2 regions of the Rhizobium sp. CECT 9324 genome follow, and region 2 is predicted to be linked to the other one. Evidence: riboswitches for the same ligand, from Rfam matches in the RefSeq annotation. Region 2 holds a riboswitch; the other holds the start of a gene.

Region 1 (7,429 bases), 3.0 Mb from region 2:
GGCGCCCGCCTTCGGCTTTGGCGAAGTTCGGCTATATTGGTGTCAACCGCGTACACGCTCAAAGGAGCATCCGATGTCGATCCGACCCGTCAAGCATGAAAGCCGCGCCACGCCCACCATGGAAGGTGCCGGGGTAAAGTTGCACCGCGTCTTCGGCTTCGGCGATCCGTCGATGACCGACCCCTTTCTGATGATGGACGATTTCCGCAACGACAGTCCGTCCGATTATATTCGCGGCTTCCCCTGGCACCCGCATCGCGGCATCGAAACCATCACCTATGTGCTGGCCGGCACGGTCGAGCATGGCGACAGCCTGGGCAATCGCGGCCTGCTCGGCGCGGGCGACCTGCAGTGGATGACCGCCGGCAGCGGCATCATGCATCAGGAAATGCCCAAGGGCGACTTTGCCGGCCGCATGCACGGCTTCCAGCTCTGGGCCAATCTGCCCTCGTCGTTGAAAATGACCGCGCCGCGCTACCAGGACATCAAGTCCGCCGACATTCCCGTCGTGGTCGATGATGACGGCACCGCGGTCCGGGTGATTTCCGGCGACTTCTGGGGCAAGGCCGGTCCCGTCGATGGCATTGCAGCCGAGCCGGTCTATCTCGACATTTCAGTGCCGCCCGGCAAACGCAAGACCATTCCGGTCGACACCTACCGTTCAGCCTTCGCCTATATCTTTGCAGGCTCCGGCAGTTTTCGCGACGCGTCCTCGCCATTCGGGGTGAAGGTCGAGAAGGAATACATGGGCGAGGAGCTCAATATCAGAGACCTCTCGGGCAATCGCACATTGGTGGTGTTCGACACCGGCGACGAAATTACGGTCCAGGCCGGGGAACAGGGCATCCGATTCCTTCTGGTCACCGGCAAGCCGATCAAGGAGCCTGTCGCCTGGCACGGTCCGATCGTGATGAACACGCGCGAGGAATTGATGCAGGCCATGCAGGAATTGCAGAATGGAACTTTTATCAAGGTCGATCATTAATCACACAGCCGCAAGGCTTAGGTAGTCAAGTTCCCCTTGCCCGGCGGCCCCCTCCGCCGGGTTTTCTTTTTGTGGGAGATGGACGATGCTCATCACCGGCAGTTGCCACTGCGGCGCCATCCGCTACGAAGCCGACGTCGATCCTCAAGAGGTCGGCATCTGTCACTGCGTCGATTGCCAGCGGCTGACGGGTGGTGCCTACCGGGTCAGCGTCGGCGTCGAACCGCATAATTTCCGCGTCCTTGCCGGTACCGCACGGCGGTATCGCAAGGTCGCGGATAGCGGCAGGCCGAGCGACCAGTTTTTCTGCGATACCTGTGGCTCACCCCTCTGGCGGGTCGACGCTACCGGCAGCAGTATCGCCATTCGTCTCGGCACGGTCGATCAACGTCAGGCGTTGACACCCAACCATCAGAGCTGGACAGGATCGGCTTTGCAATGGGTGAGCGACATCCGCGATATTCCCGCATCATCCGGGGAATAGGGGCCCAATCGCGCTATTGCCAGAGCGCGTGAAAGTGGTGAACCGGGCCATGGCCAGAACCGACCGACAACGTCCCCGACAAACGGACAGCTTCAGCCAGCCAGTCCTTAGCGACCGCGACGGCATCATACGGCGAGAGCCCCTTGGCAAGTTCGGCAGCAATCGCGCTCGACAGCGAGCAGCCTGTACCATGGGTGTTCTTCGTTTCAATGCGCGGCGCTTCGAACCAGTGGACGCTCTCACCCAGGACCAGGAGATCGGGGCTGTCGGCGGCGGCAAGATGTCCACCCTTCAACAGCACAGCTGCCGCGCCACCCACAGCCAGCCGCACCGCCTGCGATTCCATCACGCGGCGGTTCTCGGCCTCGGCTTCACCGAGCAAAGCCGCCGCTTCCGGCAGATTGGGAGTGAGCAGCGTTGCCAGCGGCAAAAGCTCATCCCGCAATACCGCAACAGCCTCTGGGTCCAGCAGTGAGGCGCCGCCCTTGGCGATCATCACCGGGTCCAGCACGACAGGAATTCCGCGATGCGGCCTGAGCGCGCCCGCAATTGCACTGGCAATGCCCGCGTTGGCAATCATGCCGATTTTCACCGCATCGACCCGGACATCGGCAAAAACCATCCGGATCTGCTCGGCGACAAAACCGGGATCCAGCGCCTGCACAGCCGAAACCCCTTGGGTGTTCTGTGCCGTCAACGCCGTGATCGCCGCCATGCCGTAACAGCCACGCGCCGAAAATGTCTTCAGGTCGGCCTGGATCCCGGCACCTCCCGACGGATCGGATCCGGCAATCGACAGGACGTTTGCGATAGAAGTGGAACTGGTTTTCACGGACACCCCTTTTTAAGCGGGGCAGTTGGTGGGACGGATCGCGAAGTCAATCCTGAAATCGTCCCGAGCAACTCCCTCCGCCAGCATTATCTGGTTCAGGTTCAAAGGGTGCTTCTCAGTCCATCTCTCGACGAACGCCCCTGTCTCTCAATTATGATGTTCTAGACCAAGGCCGTGCTGCTGTCATGTGAAACGCCGGATGCCCCGCGAAGCGCACCGAACCATTTGCGGCAACAGTCAAAAATAGCTACGTGCGTAATCTGCCTGTTCCCACATCTCAAGGATTTCGCGATTGACCTCCGCCCAGAACACCGTCTTTGACAAACGTTACAACGGCTTCCTGTTCGACATGGACGGGACGTTGCTCAACTCCATTGCGGCCGCCGAACGAGTCTGGGGGAAATGGGCGGCACGGCACGGGCTCGACGTTGCGGCCTTCCTGCCGACAATGCATGGCAAGCGCGGCATCGACACGATCCGCGGGCTCGCCCTGCCCGGTGTCGATGCGGTCGCGGAAGCCCTGGAAATCGAGCGCGGCGAAATCGAGGATGTCGAAGGCGTTGTGGCCATCCCCGGTGCAATCGACTTCCTCAACGGCCTGCCTCCCGCGCGCTGGGCGATCGTCACATCTGCCCCGGCCCTTCTGGCCCGGGCACGCATCGAGGCCGCCGGCCTGCCACAACCGCCGACGATCATCACCGCCGAGGATGTCAAGATCGGCAAGCCCAATCCCGCCGGCTATCTGCTCGGCGCAAGCCATCTCGGCGTCGATCCTGCCCGCTGCCTGGTGTTTGAAGATGTCATGGCCGGCGTCTTGGCGGGCGAGGCTGCGGGCTCAGATGTCATGGTGGTCACAGCGACCCACAGTCATGCCATGGAAACAAGGCATCCGAGCCTGGCCAGCTACGAAAACGTGCGGGTCCATGTCGACGCCGATGGCGGCATGCAGATCGTGCGGGCGGGCTGACGGGGCGCATCAGCGGGAAGCCTGGAAGCGCCCCGCGCCGAAGTTCACGGAATATCACGCCGCCTTGGCGACGTGATATTCCTTGATCGCGACCATCTTGATCGCCGGATAACGCTCAGCTTCGTAGCGCAGCGAAAACGCGTCCTGCGCCATGAACACCGGATCTCCGTCCAGGTCGCGGCAGATATCGCCACGGCGCTGGGTCATGAACTTGTCGAGTTCGGCAGGCTGATCGGAGGAAATCCAGCGGCAGACCGAGAAACGCGACATCTCGAAGGAGACCGGCAGCGTGTATTCGCCAGCCAGTCGCTCCTTCAGAACGTCGAGCTGTAGAGCGCCGACGACACCGACGATCGCGGGCGAGCCGTCTTCCGGGGAAAACAGCTGCACGACGCCTTCTTCGGCCATCTGCTGCAGGGCTTCCTTCAGCTTCTTCGCCTTCATCGCATCTTCGAGGCGCACGCGGCGCAGGATTTCCGGCGAAAAATTCGGCACGCCCTGGAAGACAAGGTTCTCGCCTTCGGTCAGCGTGTCGCCGATGCGCAAGGTCCCGTGGTTCGGAATGCCGACCACGTCGCCGGCATAGGCCGTGTCGGCGAGCTGGCGCTGCGAGGCGAAGAAGAACTGCGGCGCCGTCAGGCCCATCTGCTTGCCGGTGCGGGCCAGCCGCGCCTTCATGCCACGCTCGAGCTTGCCGGAGCAGATACGGGCAAAAGCGATACGGTCGCGGTGGTTCGGATCCATATTGGCCTGAATCTTGAAGACGAAGGCCGTCATCTTGTCTTCGGCGGCATGCACGGTGCGTATGTCAGCCACCTGGTCGCGCGGCGGCGGGGCGAAATCGCCGAGCGCATTGATCAGGTCGCGCACGCCGAAATTCTTCAGCGCCGAGCCGAAGAAGACCGGGGTCATGTGGCCCTCGAGGAAGGCCTGCCTGTCGAACGGGCGGCAGGCTTCCTGGGCAAGCTCCAATTCTTCGATGAAGGCGGCGCGCTCGTTTTCCGGGAGTTGCTCGGCAACATTGGCCGGGCTGTTGACCGGCAGGCCTTCAACCTGTTTGTCGGACCCGCGGAAGGTGTTTTCCACCAGATTGTAGGAACCGCTGAACGTCTTGGAGCGGCCGACAGGCCAGGTGATCGGTGCTGTGTCGAGCGCCAGCTTTTCCTCGACCTCATCGAGGATCTCGAAGGGGTCGCGGCTCTCTCGGTCCATCTTGTTGATGAAGGTGATGATCGGGATGTCGCGCATGCGGCAGACCTCGAACAGCTTGAGCGTGCGCGGCTCGATGCCCTTGGCCGCGTCGATGACCATGACGGCGGCGTCGACGGCGGTCAGCGTGCGATAGGTATCGTCGGCAAAGTCTTCGTGACCCGGCGTATCGAGAATATTGAAGACTTTGTCATTGTATTCGAAGGTCATCACCGAGGTCACGACCGAAATGCCGCGCTCGCGCTCGATCTTCATCCAGTCCGATCGGGTCTGGATACGATCCTTCTTCGCCTTGACCTCGCCCGCAAGCTGGATGGCGCCGCCGAACAGCAGCAGCTTTTCGGTGAGCGTGGTCTTACCTGCGTCCGGGTGAGCGATAATCGCGAATGTGCGGCGGCGGGAGACCGCCTCTGCGAGCGTTTCGGCCATGGTGTGAATCCTGTGGAGTTGGGCGCTATCTAGCGTCTAAACCCCCGCATTGCAATTGACCTCGGCCCGGCTAGGGGAAACTAGTGGGGCATGACAGCACATCACGACATCCGCCCGACGCTCAATCTGCTTCGTCTGCCCCATGCGGAGGGCATCGACCTGCCAGCCTATGAGACACGCGGCGCCGCCGGCATGGATCTGCGTGCAGCCGTTGCAGATGACGCGCCGATGGTGCTTTCACCCGGCAAGCGGGCCCTGGTGCCCACAGGCCTCATCTTCGAAATCCCGGACGGTTACGAGGCGCAAATCCGCCCGCGCTCCGGCCTTGCCTTCAAGAACGGCATCACCTGCCTCAACACGCCCGGCACGATCGACAGCGATTATCGCGGCGAAGTGAAGGTGCTGCTGATCAATCTCGGCGACGAGGATTTCACCATCAGCCGCGGCATGCGCATTGCGCAGATGGTGATTGCGCCGGTCACGCAGGCACGGATTGCCGAAGTCAGCGAGACATCCGGCACCCAGCGTGGCACCGGCGGCTTCGGCTCGACCGGCGTTTGAGGACAAGACCGTGCCGGGCACTCTCACATTCCGGCAGGATTATTTCGGCGATCCGGTCGCTTTCCGCGGACTGGTCGCTCTGCTGCAGGACATTTTCGGTATCGACATCGGATTGCAGAACCGTCTTGGCGGCCCTGATCCATCCTCCATGCCGTTCGGCTATTTCGATGACCCGGACCGTTGTGTCGCCAATTTTTCCGCCTTTTCCATGCCGTTGGTCATCGGCGGGCGCACCGTCAAAGCGGCTGGCTACCAATCGGGTGCCGTTCGGCCAGACTTTCGGGGACAAGGCCTGTACCGAGACCTGATGCGCCGGGCATTTTCCTGGGCCGATGCAGCGGGATTTGAGGCGGGCATCCTGTTGACGGACAAGCCGGACCTCTACGCACGTTATGGTTTTCACGTCGTGCCGCAATTCCAGTTTTGCGGCAAAGTGCCGACGTCCGACATAGCGCGCACCGACGCCCGCGAGCTCGACCTGACACGGCCCGAGGATCTGGCGCTCGTCCAGCGCATACTCTGCGAACGGCAACCTGTTTCAAACCTTTTCGCGGTTGCCCGGCAATCCGAGATGTTTCTGCTGAATGCCTGCTTCGACCCCGGCATCCGCCTCAGTTTCCTGCCTGCCTTGAACGCGGTCATCGCCTGGAAAATGACCGATGACAACACTTTACAGCTGCTCGACATCGGCGCCCGGCACATCCCGCCGCTTGCCGAGATCACGACCGCGCTCGGCCTTCCGGCGAAAGAGGTCGCAGTCTTGTTTCCACCCGATCGCCTGAACTGGAAGGGTGAACCGCAAATCTATGAGGGCTCCTGCGCCCTGATGATCAAAGGGTTCGAACTTTCCACGCTTCCGCGGCCGGTGATGCTGTCGCCGATGGCCGAATTCTGAAACTTACTCAAGAATTGGCGAAAGATGGCGCTTCGGCAGCGCGGCCCGCCATGCGTTGGCAAATGCCGCATGCCGACAATGGCTTGATGATCAGCGCTGCGCCTCGGTCGCCATGCGGATGGCGAGCCCGGCCAGCACCGTGCCCATCAGCCAGCGCTGGGCGATCATCCAGAGCGGACGGCCGGCGAGAAACAGGGCGATAGAACCGGCCATCACCGCGATCATCGCATTAACCGAGACGCTGATAACGATCTGGGTCGCGCCCAGCATGACCGACTGCAGAAAGACGCTGCCAAGGGACGGATCGATAAACTGCGGCAGCAAGGACAGATACAGCACAGCCACCTTCGGATTGAGCAGGCTGGTGACGAGCCCCATGGCAAACAGCTTGCGCGGTCCATCCTTCGGTAGGTCGCGCACCTGGAAGGGCGACCGGCCGCCGGGGCGCACGGTCTGCCAGGCCATCCAGACCAGATAGGCAGCACCGGCCAGTTTCAGCGCGTCATAGGCAAACGGTATGGCCATCAGCAGGACGGTAATGCCGAGCGCCGACATCAGCATGTAGAACAGGAAACCAAGGGCCACGCCGCCAAGGGAGACAAGACCGGCTGCGGGTCCCTGGCAGATCGAGCGCGAGACCAGATAGATCATGTTCGGACCGGGTGTCAGCACCATGCCAAGGCAGATCAAGGCGAAGGCAAGAAGCGTCGGCAAAGTCGGCATGATGCGGCTCCGTGATCATCGTATTCGATATAGGCCCGGTTGCGCCGACACGGCAACGGGGCATCGCGTCACCGTTGCAAGTCTCGATCGGTAGCGCTAGTGATCCGTTTTATGCATTCGGAACCGGCGCGGTTTCGGGAAGCAAAAATCTAGATTCTGGCCGAGCAACGACATGGATCGGAAGTGGGTTTGGATCGACGTTCCGGCCGCTTGGTACGGCCTCGCCGCGGATGGTATCAATTGCTCCGCGCGGACGATTGAAAATACGGAGGACTGCCCATGACGCTGACGACCGTTCTGGCTTATTGTGGCGCGCTGTTTATCGCTGCAGCCATTCCTGGACC
Region 2 (7,429 bases):
TGATGAGCTGGAAGAAGTTGCCGCCAGTCTTGCCGCCGGCTGTTTCTCGGCGAAGCGAAACGGTGATGATCTCTGTGCCAGACCGCTGGATTGCTTCGGCCAGAATGGCTGGGGACGGATAACGCGCCGTCCCGAGCAACAGCCGCGACGAGATTTCGGTATCGTAGATCGATAGGGTCATGTCATCATCCTCCCTGCATGGGCGAAAGGATTTCGATCCGGTCGCCTGGCCTGAGCTGGTGTTGATTTCGGTCCTCGCGATGGACAAGGTCGCCATTGACAGCGGTTGCGAGCCAGTCGCCTTCGTATTCGAGAGTGGTCAGCAGTTCCGCGAGTGTCGCGGCGGGGCTTTCCTTCGGTTCGCCGTTGACGATGAGCTTCATGCTGATTTCCTTTCACCGTTGATCCGCTGCTGCTGAAGCCGCTCCGCAACCTGCTGGGCAAGCGCCGGCGCAAGCAGAAAGCCGTGGCGATGCATGCCCGCTACGGCCAGACCATCCGGTGTTTCGATGACGCGGGGCATGTTGTCCGCAAAGGCCGGGCGAACACCGACCCCCGTCTCCACGACGCGTGCTTCACCGAATGACGGATGCACGGCACAAGCCATGATGAGCAATTCCATCAGCGAGCGAACGGCAATCGGCCCATTGTCCGCGGCTTCGATCATCGTTGCGCCGAGCATGAAAAGGCCGCGTCCTCTGGGCACGATATAGAGAGGATGGCGGGGATGCAGCAGACGGATCGGTCTTGACAACGCGATATCCGATGCGTGCAGATAGAGCATCTCGCCGCGCACGCCGCGCAGGCCCGGCAAGGTTTCGATTGCGGCCGGGCCGGTACAATCGATTATGCATTCGTGGGTACGAGCTTGCGTTGTCTCGTCATAGGAGAAGCGGAACAGGACCCCGCCCTCCCTGAGGTTTTCATAGAGCCTCTTCATCGCCCGTCTTGGATCGAGATGAGCTTCTCCGGCAAAAAAAAGGCCCTTGTGAAACCGTCCGCCCAGGTCTGGTTCTAGAGCGGCGATGGCATCGGCATCAACCCATTGATGGTCCCGCGTGCGGGCGGCAAAGCGGCTGAGTTCGGCCATGTCTCTAGGCTGAGCGAGGACAAGCGTGCCCTTGCTGATGATTTCGCCGGGTAGGGTGCGTCGCCACCAATCCAGACCCTGAAGGCCGAGTTGCAGGACGGGTTCGGTGGCCGCCTCCCGCTCGCAGTAGGGAGCAAGCATGCCGCCGGCAAAATGAGATGCACCACCACCGACCACATCTGCGCGCTCATGCACTTCGACGGTGAAACCACGTCGCCTCAATTCGTGCGCGGTGACGAGGCCGGCTATGCCGGCCCCTTTTATGACAATGGTCATGTCACTCTCCCAATAATGGCGGTGCTGTTTCGGCCAGCGGCACATAGAGTTGCCCGCCCTGGCGGAATTTCTCCGCCATCGCCTGCAAACCTTCCTTCTGCGCTTCGGCGCGAATGTCATGCGAAATGCGCATCGAGCAGAATTTAGGGCCGCACATCGAGCAGAAATGCGCGACCTTGTGAGCCTCCTTCGGAAGGGTCTCGTCGTGGAACGAGCGGGCGGTGTCCGGATCGAGCGACAGGTTGAACTGGTCCTCCCAGCGAAACTCGAAGCGTGCCCGCGACAGGGCGTCATCGCGCAGTTGCGCCGCGGGATGACCCTTGGCGAGATCGGCGGCATGGGCGGCGATCTTGTAGGTGATAACGCCGATTTTCACATCATTGCGGTCGGGCAGGCCGAGATGCTCCTTCGGCGTGACGTAACAAAGCATGGCCGTGCCGAACCAGCCGATCATGGCGGCACCGATCCCGGAGGTGATGTGGTCATAGCCGGGTGCGATATCGGTGGTCAGTGGTCCGAGCGTATAGAAGGGCGCTTCGCCACAGACCTTCAACTGCTTGTCCATGTTCTCCTTGATCTTGTGCATCGGCACATGGCCGGGACCTTCGATCATCACCTGGCAATCCTTGGCCCATGCGATCTGAGTCAATTCGCCCAGGGTCTCCAGCTCGGCAAACTGGGCAGCGTCATTGGCATCGGCAATGGAACCCGGACGAAGCCCGTCGCCGAGCGAGAACGACACGTCGTAGCTCCGGCAGATGTCGCAGATTTCCTCGAAATGCTCGTAGAGAAAGCTCTCTCGGTGATGATGCAGACACCACTTGGCCATGATCGAACCACCGCGGCTGACGATGCCGGTGACGCGATTGACGGTCAGCGGAATGTAAGCAAGCCTGACGCCGGCATGGATGGTGAAATAGTCGACGCCCTGTTCGGCCTGTTCGATCAATGTGTCGCGATAGACCTCCCAGGTCAGGTCCTCGGCAATGCCGCCGACCTTTTCCAGTGCCTGGTAAAGAGGAACCGTGCCGATCGGTACCGGTGCATTGCGGATGATCCAGTCGCGGATGTTGTGAATGTTGCGGCCGGTGGACAGGTCCATGACTGTGTCGGCGCCCCAGCGGATCGCCCACACCATCTTTTCAACTTCTTCCGCCATCGAAGACGTGACGGCGGAATTGCCGATATTGGCGTTAATCTTGACGAGAAAATTGCGGCCAATGATCATTGGCTCGAGTTCGGGATGGTTGATGTTGGCCGGGATGATCGCGCGGCCGGCGGCCACTTCCTGGCGGACAAATTCCGGCGTGACAAAGTCTGGAATATGCGCGCCAAAGCTCTCGCCATCGCGGGACATTGTCTGGGTTTCAGCCTTGCGGCCCAGGTTTTCGCGGATCGCGATGAATTCCATTTCCGGTGTGATGATGCCAGCATGGGCATAGGCGAGCTGGGTGACGGCCTTGCCGTCGGTTGCACGCAAGGGCGGGTGACGCACGGGGAATTCCGGCGTTAATCGGTCGTTGGAAACGAAGCCGTTGTCTTCCGGCTTGATGTGTCGGCCGTCATATAATTCGACATCACCGCGGGCGCGTATCCAGGCGGTGCGGTTGCGGGGGAGACCCGCATCAATCGCGATCGTAGCCGCCTGATCGGTATAGGGGCCTGAGCTGTCGTATAGGTTGACGGGAGGCTCACCCGAGGTCGGATGAAGCGCGATCTGTCGCATGGGCACGCGAATATCCGGGTGGTGTTCGCCGGCCAGATGGATCTTTGTCGAGGCAGGAAGTGGCCCGGTGGTGACTTCGGGTTTCGTAAAGTTTTGGGCAATGTTCATCGTGAGGCTCCAAGTTTGATGTTGGAGACCCAGTCATGTCAGCCGGAAAGATGGATAGACGCCTGCCTTCAGTCCACAGAATGGACTCTTGGCATTGCAGCGCTCGCACCGTCCCTACGCCAGTATGAACTGGATCAGGTTCAACGGGTCACTGCGCTGCTTTCGAAAAAGCTCAGCAGACTCTCAGCCCCTTGACGGGACCCCCCTGGTGAATGACTTAAGGTTACGAACATATGGCTTGCCGCGTCAAGTGCCGATCGAAAGCGGTGGGATCGGCCGATCCCGATGCCGACGCTAATTCGATGACGTCGGTTGCGCGAGGCAGTGTCCGGGCATCATGATCCCAATCACCGTGCTTGTCGCAGCGGAGCGCTATTCGTATTCCATTTGGCATTCTTGCAATTGACAGATCGTTGTTTGCAGGCGTATCACTTCATTCTAATTGGTATGACCACTTGGCCACCTGTCCAGAAGGACGCTGCAGACCATGATTTTCTCCGCCGTTGAATCGCGCCGCCTGTATCGCCAGGTGGCGGACCAGATGCGAGGCCTGATCGAGCGCGGCGAATTGCAGGCGGGGTCAAGGCTGCCGGCCGAGCGTGATCTGGCGCAGAAGCTCGGCGTCTCGCGTCCGACCATTCGGGAGGCATTGATCGTGCTCGAAGTCGAGGGATTCATCGATATCCGCATGGGTTCCGGCATCTATGTGACGGCGCGCAAGGTGCCAGTCGCTGACCTGCCGCCGGAAGATTTTGAAGGGCCGTTTGAGTTGCTACGTGCGCGGGCGGTGGTCGAATGTGCTGTAGCCGAGGAAGCGGCACGGCTGGCCAGGCCCGAACACATCCTGGTGCTCGACGACAATCTGGCCAAGATGGACGCGGCACTGGATGATCGCCGTGCCGCCTTGGCCCTTGATCGCGATTTCCATGTGATCGTGTCGGGTATCATCGCCAATGCCACATTGAACCGTTTCGTCGGCAGCATTCACGATATGCGCATGACACCCTATTTTGAAAAGCTCGCCAGCTATTTCGAAAACAAGGATACCTGGAGGGCCGCGATGGAGGAGCATCGCGCCATTCGAGATGCAATTGCAGCCGCGGATCCAGTGGCAGCCCGGGCCGCCATGCGTGCCCATCTCGACCAATCACAGCTTCGCCTGTCGGAAAGTTTCGAGGAGGAAACGACCGACGGTTCGATACCGGCCGCATGGAGGCGTGCCGGCGGCATTTAGCCGATCGACTGACTTCAACTTGGGAGGAGAATAAGATGAAGTTCAAACTGAAAATGCTGATGGGCGCAACCGCCGCCATTCTGGCCTCGGCGCTGACCGCGCAGGCCGAAACCGTTCTGAAGTGGGCGCATGTCTACGAGACGTCGGAACCTTTCCATTCTGAATCCGTCTGGGCGGCCGAGGAAATCGGCAAGCGCACCGAAGGGCGCTACAAGATCGATGTCTTTCCGGCATCGCAGCTCGGCAAGGAGGCCGACCTCAACCAGGGCCTGAAGCTCGGTACGGTTGACATCATCATCTCGGGTTCAAGCTTTGCAGCGCGTGAATATGCGCCGATCGGCGTCACATATTATCCCTATACCTTCCGCGATCCGGCACACCTGATTGCCTATACCAAGAGCGATGTCTTCAAACGTCTTGCCCAGGGTTATGAAGACGCGTCAGGCAATCATATCACCGCGGTTACCTATTACGGCACGCGCCACACCACGTCGAACAAGCCGATCACCAAATGCGCCGACATGGCTGGCCTGAAGATCCGCGTTCCGGACGTTCCGGCCTATCTCGCCATGCCCCGTTCCTGCGGTGCGAACACCACGCCGATCGCTTTTGCCGAGGTCTATCTTGCTCTGCAGAACGGCACGGTCGAAGCGCAGGAAAACCCGCTGACCACGATCGAAGCGAAGAAATTCTACGAAGTGCAGAAGCACATCGTGCTGACCGGGCACATCGTCGATCATCTCAACACGCTGATTTCGAAAAGCCTGTGGGCAAACCTTTCTGATGCCGACAAGCAGATCTTCACCGAAGTGATGCAGCAGGCGGCTGAACGCAGCACCAATATCATCGCCGAACGCGAGCAGGCTCTGGTTGCGACCTTCAAGGAACGGGGAATCGATGTTGCCGAAGTCGACAAGGCCGACTTCGAAAAGACCGTGATGGAAAAAGCGGCGATGGAAGACTTCGGCTATGTCAAAGCCGATTGGGAGGCGATCCGCGCCGTCAAGTGATCCGTGTGCCGGCTCTTCCCGGAAGGGCCGGCATTCCTTCCTCTTTCGCGGATGTCTGCCATGTCAAAAGAAATCCACACGCCGATCACAGCGGAGGAGCTTGCGCACTCCTTCGATGAAGCTGCACCCGATATCGATATTTCGCACTATGCTGTCGAAGACTGGGTCACGCTTGCCATATTCTGGGTCATGGCGGGATGTGTCTTCCTGCAGTTCTTTACTCGTTATGTGCTCAATAATTCCTATGCCTGGACGGAAGAGATCGCGATCAACTGCCTGATCGGCGTGGTCTTTCTCGGTGCTGTGATGTGCGTGCGGGTGTCGCGCCATATCCAGGTTGACGTGCTTTATCACTATGTTCCGGCGAAGGTGGCTCGGGCGCTGGCGATCTTCGTCGATCTCGTGCGGATCGGGTTCTTCATCTACGCCTGCTGGCTGATGTGGCGCTATGTGTCGATTGTCGCGGACGAGCGCATGGTGACCGTCGACCTGCCGCGCAACATCGTCTTTTACAGCGTGATGGCAGGCTTCGTGTTGATGCTGTTCCGCTCTATCCAGGTTTTCATCGCCAATCAGCGGCGCGGCTATTCCGTGCTCGAGCGGCCGGAAGAATTTCAGAAGATCGAGGATTGATCCATGCTTCTGCTCGTCGGTTCCTTTCTTGTCCTGATGGTCGTCGGCGTGCCGGTCTCCATCTCCATGGCTGTCGCCTCCGTCCTCTATCTCGTCTTTTACAATGTCGCCCCGGATATCATCGCCGCACAGCGGATGATTGCAGGCGTCGAGAGCTTTCCGCTTCTGGCAGTGCCCTTTTTCATCCTCGCCGGCAATCTGATGAATTCCGCTGGCGTTACCGGACGCATCTATGCCTTCGCTGTCGCCCTTGTCGGCTGGATGAAAGGAGGCTTGGCACAGGTCAATATCATCGGCTCGGTGATCTTTTCCGGCATGTCGGGCACGGCTTTGGCCGATGCCGCGGGCATTGGCACGATCGAGATCAAGGCGATGAAGGATCATGGTTATCCGGTTGAAGTAGCCGTCGGCGTGACGGCAGCGTCGGCCACCCTCGGCCCGATCTTTCCGCCGTCGCTGCCCTTCGTGATCTACGGCATGATGGCCAATGTTTCCATCGGTGCCCTGTTCATGGCCGGTATCGTTCCGGGCGTTATCATGACGCTTCTGATGATGATCACCGTCGCGATCTTTGCCTATCGACGTGGCTGGGGGGCTGATACGCCCTTCGAAATCAAGCGACTGCTCTCGGCTTCTGTGGAAGTGCTTGTCGTGCTTGCGGTTCCGGTCACGATCTATGTTTTGATGTTTGCCGGCCTGTCGATGAACGTGGCAGTCGGGATTGCTCTGGTTCTTCTCCTCACGGCCGACTGGTATTTCGACTTTTCTGCCGTCATGGCGCTGATGACCCCTGTTATCCTGATCGGCGGCATGACCATGGGCTGGTTCACGCCAACGGAGGCAGCCGTTGCCGCGGTCCTGTGGTCGCTGTTCCTCGGCCTGGTACGCTACCGGACGATGACGCTGAAATCGCTTTCACGCGCGACCTTCGATACGATCGAAACAACGGCATCGGTCCTGTTCATCGTGACGGCGGCGTCGATCTTCGCCTGGCTGCTCACGGTAAGTCAGGCCGCACAGATGCTGTCGGGAGCCATGCTGTCGATTACCGACAACAAGTGGGTGTTTCTCATCCTGGTCAACCTGCTCATGCTGTTCGTTGGCTGCTTCCTGGATACGATTGCCGCGATCACCATCCTGGTACCGATCCTGCTGCCGATCGTGTTGCAGTTCGACATCGATCCGGTGCATTTCGGCCTGATCATGACTCTCAACCTGATGATCGGGCTGTTGCATCCACCGCTCGGCATGGTGCTCTTCGTGCTGTCGCGTGTCGCCAAGCTTTCGGTCGAGCGGACCACGATGGCGATCCTGCCCTGGCTCGTGCCGCTGTTCATCGCCCTCATCCTGAT

What was found. Region 2 has a riboswitch for thiamine pyrophosphate ahead of thiC (phosphomethylpyrimidine synthase ThiC). Riboswitches for the same ligand answer to the same signal wherever they lie in the genome.
Region 1: it holds a riboswitch for thiamine pyrophosphate, as region 2 does, so the genes downstream of both, thiD (bifunctional hydroxymethylpyrimidine kinase/phosphomethylpyrimidine kinase) here and thiC (phosphomethylpyrimidine synthase ThiC) in region 2, are expected to answer to the same signal.

What each region holds. Positions count from the first base shown of each region.
Region 1 is NZ_CAKKMZ010000001.1:886,136-893,564, reverse strand. It holds gene LQ231_RS04245 (pirin family protein) at 74-985, shown strand; gene LQ231_RS04240 (GFA family protein) at 1,071-1,469, shown strand; gene thiD (bifunctional hydroxymethylpyrimidine kinase/phosphomethylpyrimidine kinase) at 1,483-2,301, opposite strand; TPP riboswitch at 2,357-2,453, opposite strand; gene LQ231_RS04230 (HAD-IA family hydrolase) at 2,594-3,268, shown strand; gene LQ231_RS04225 (peptide chain release factor 3) at 3,323-4,906, opposite strand; gene dut (dUTP diphosphatase) at 4,997-5,467, shown strand; gene LQ231_RS04215 (GNAT family N-acetyltransferase) at 5,478-6,362, shown strand; gene LQ231_RS04210 (LysE family translocator) at 6,453-7,085, opposite strand; gene LQ231_RS04205 (LysE family translocator) at 7,365-7,429, shown strand, end outside.
Region 2 is NZ_CAKKMZ010000001.1:3,880,069-3,887,497, reverse strand. It holds gene LQ231_RS18850 (thiazole synthase) at 1-181, opposite strand, end outside; gene thiS (sulfur carrier protein ThiS) at 186-383, opposite strand; gene thiO (glycine oxidase ThiO) at 380-1,366, opposite strand; gene thiC (phosphomethylpyrimidine synthase ThiC) at 1,368-3,200, opposite strand; TPP riboswitch at 3,294-3,417, opposite strand; gene LQ231_RS18830 (FadR/GntR family transcriptional regulator) at 3,688-4,434, shown strand; gene LQ231_RS18825 (sialic acid TRAP transporter substrate-binding protein SiaP) at 4,470-5,444, shown strand; gene LQ231_RS18820 (TRAP transporter small permease) at 5,505-6,077, shown strand; gene LQ231_RS18815 (TRAP transporter large permease) at 6,081-7,429, shown strand, end outside.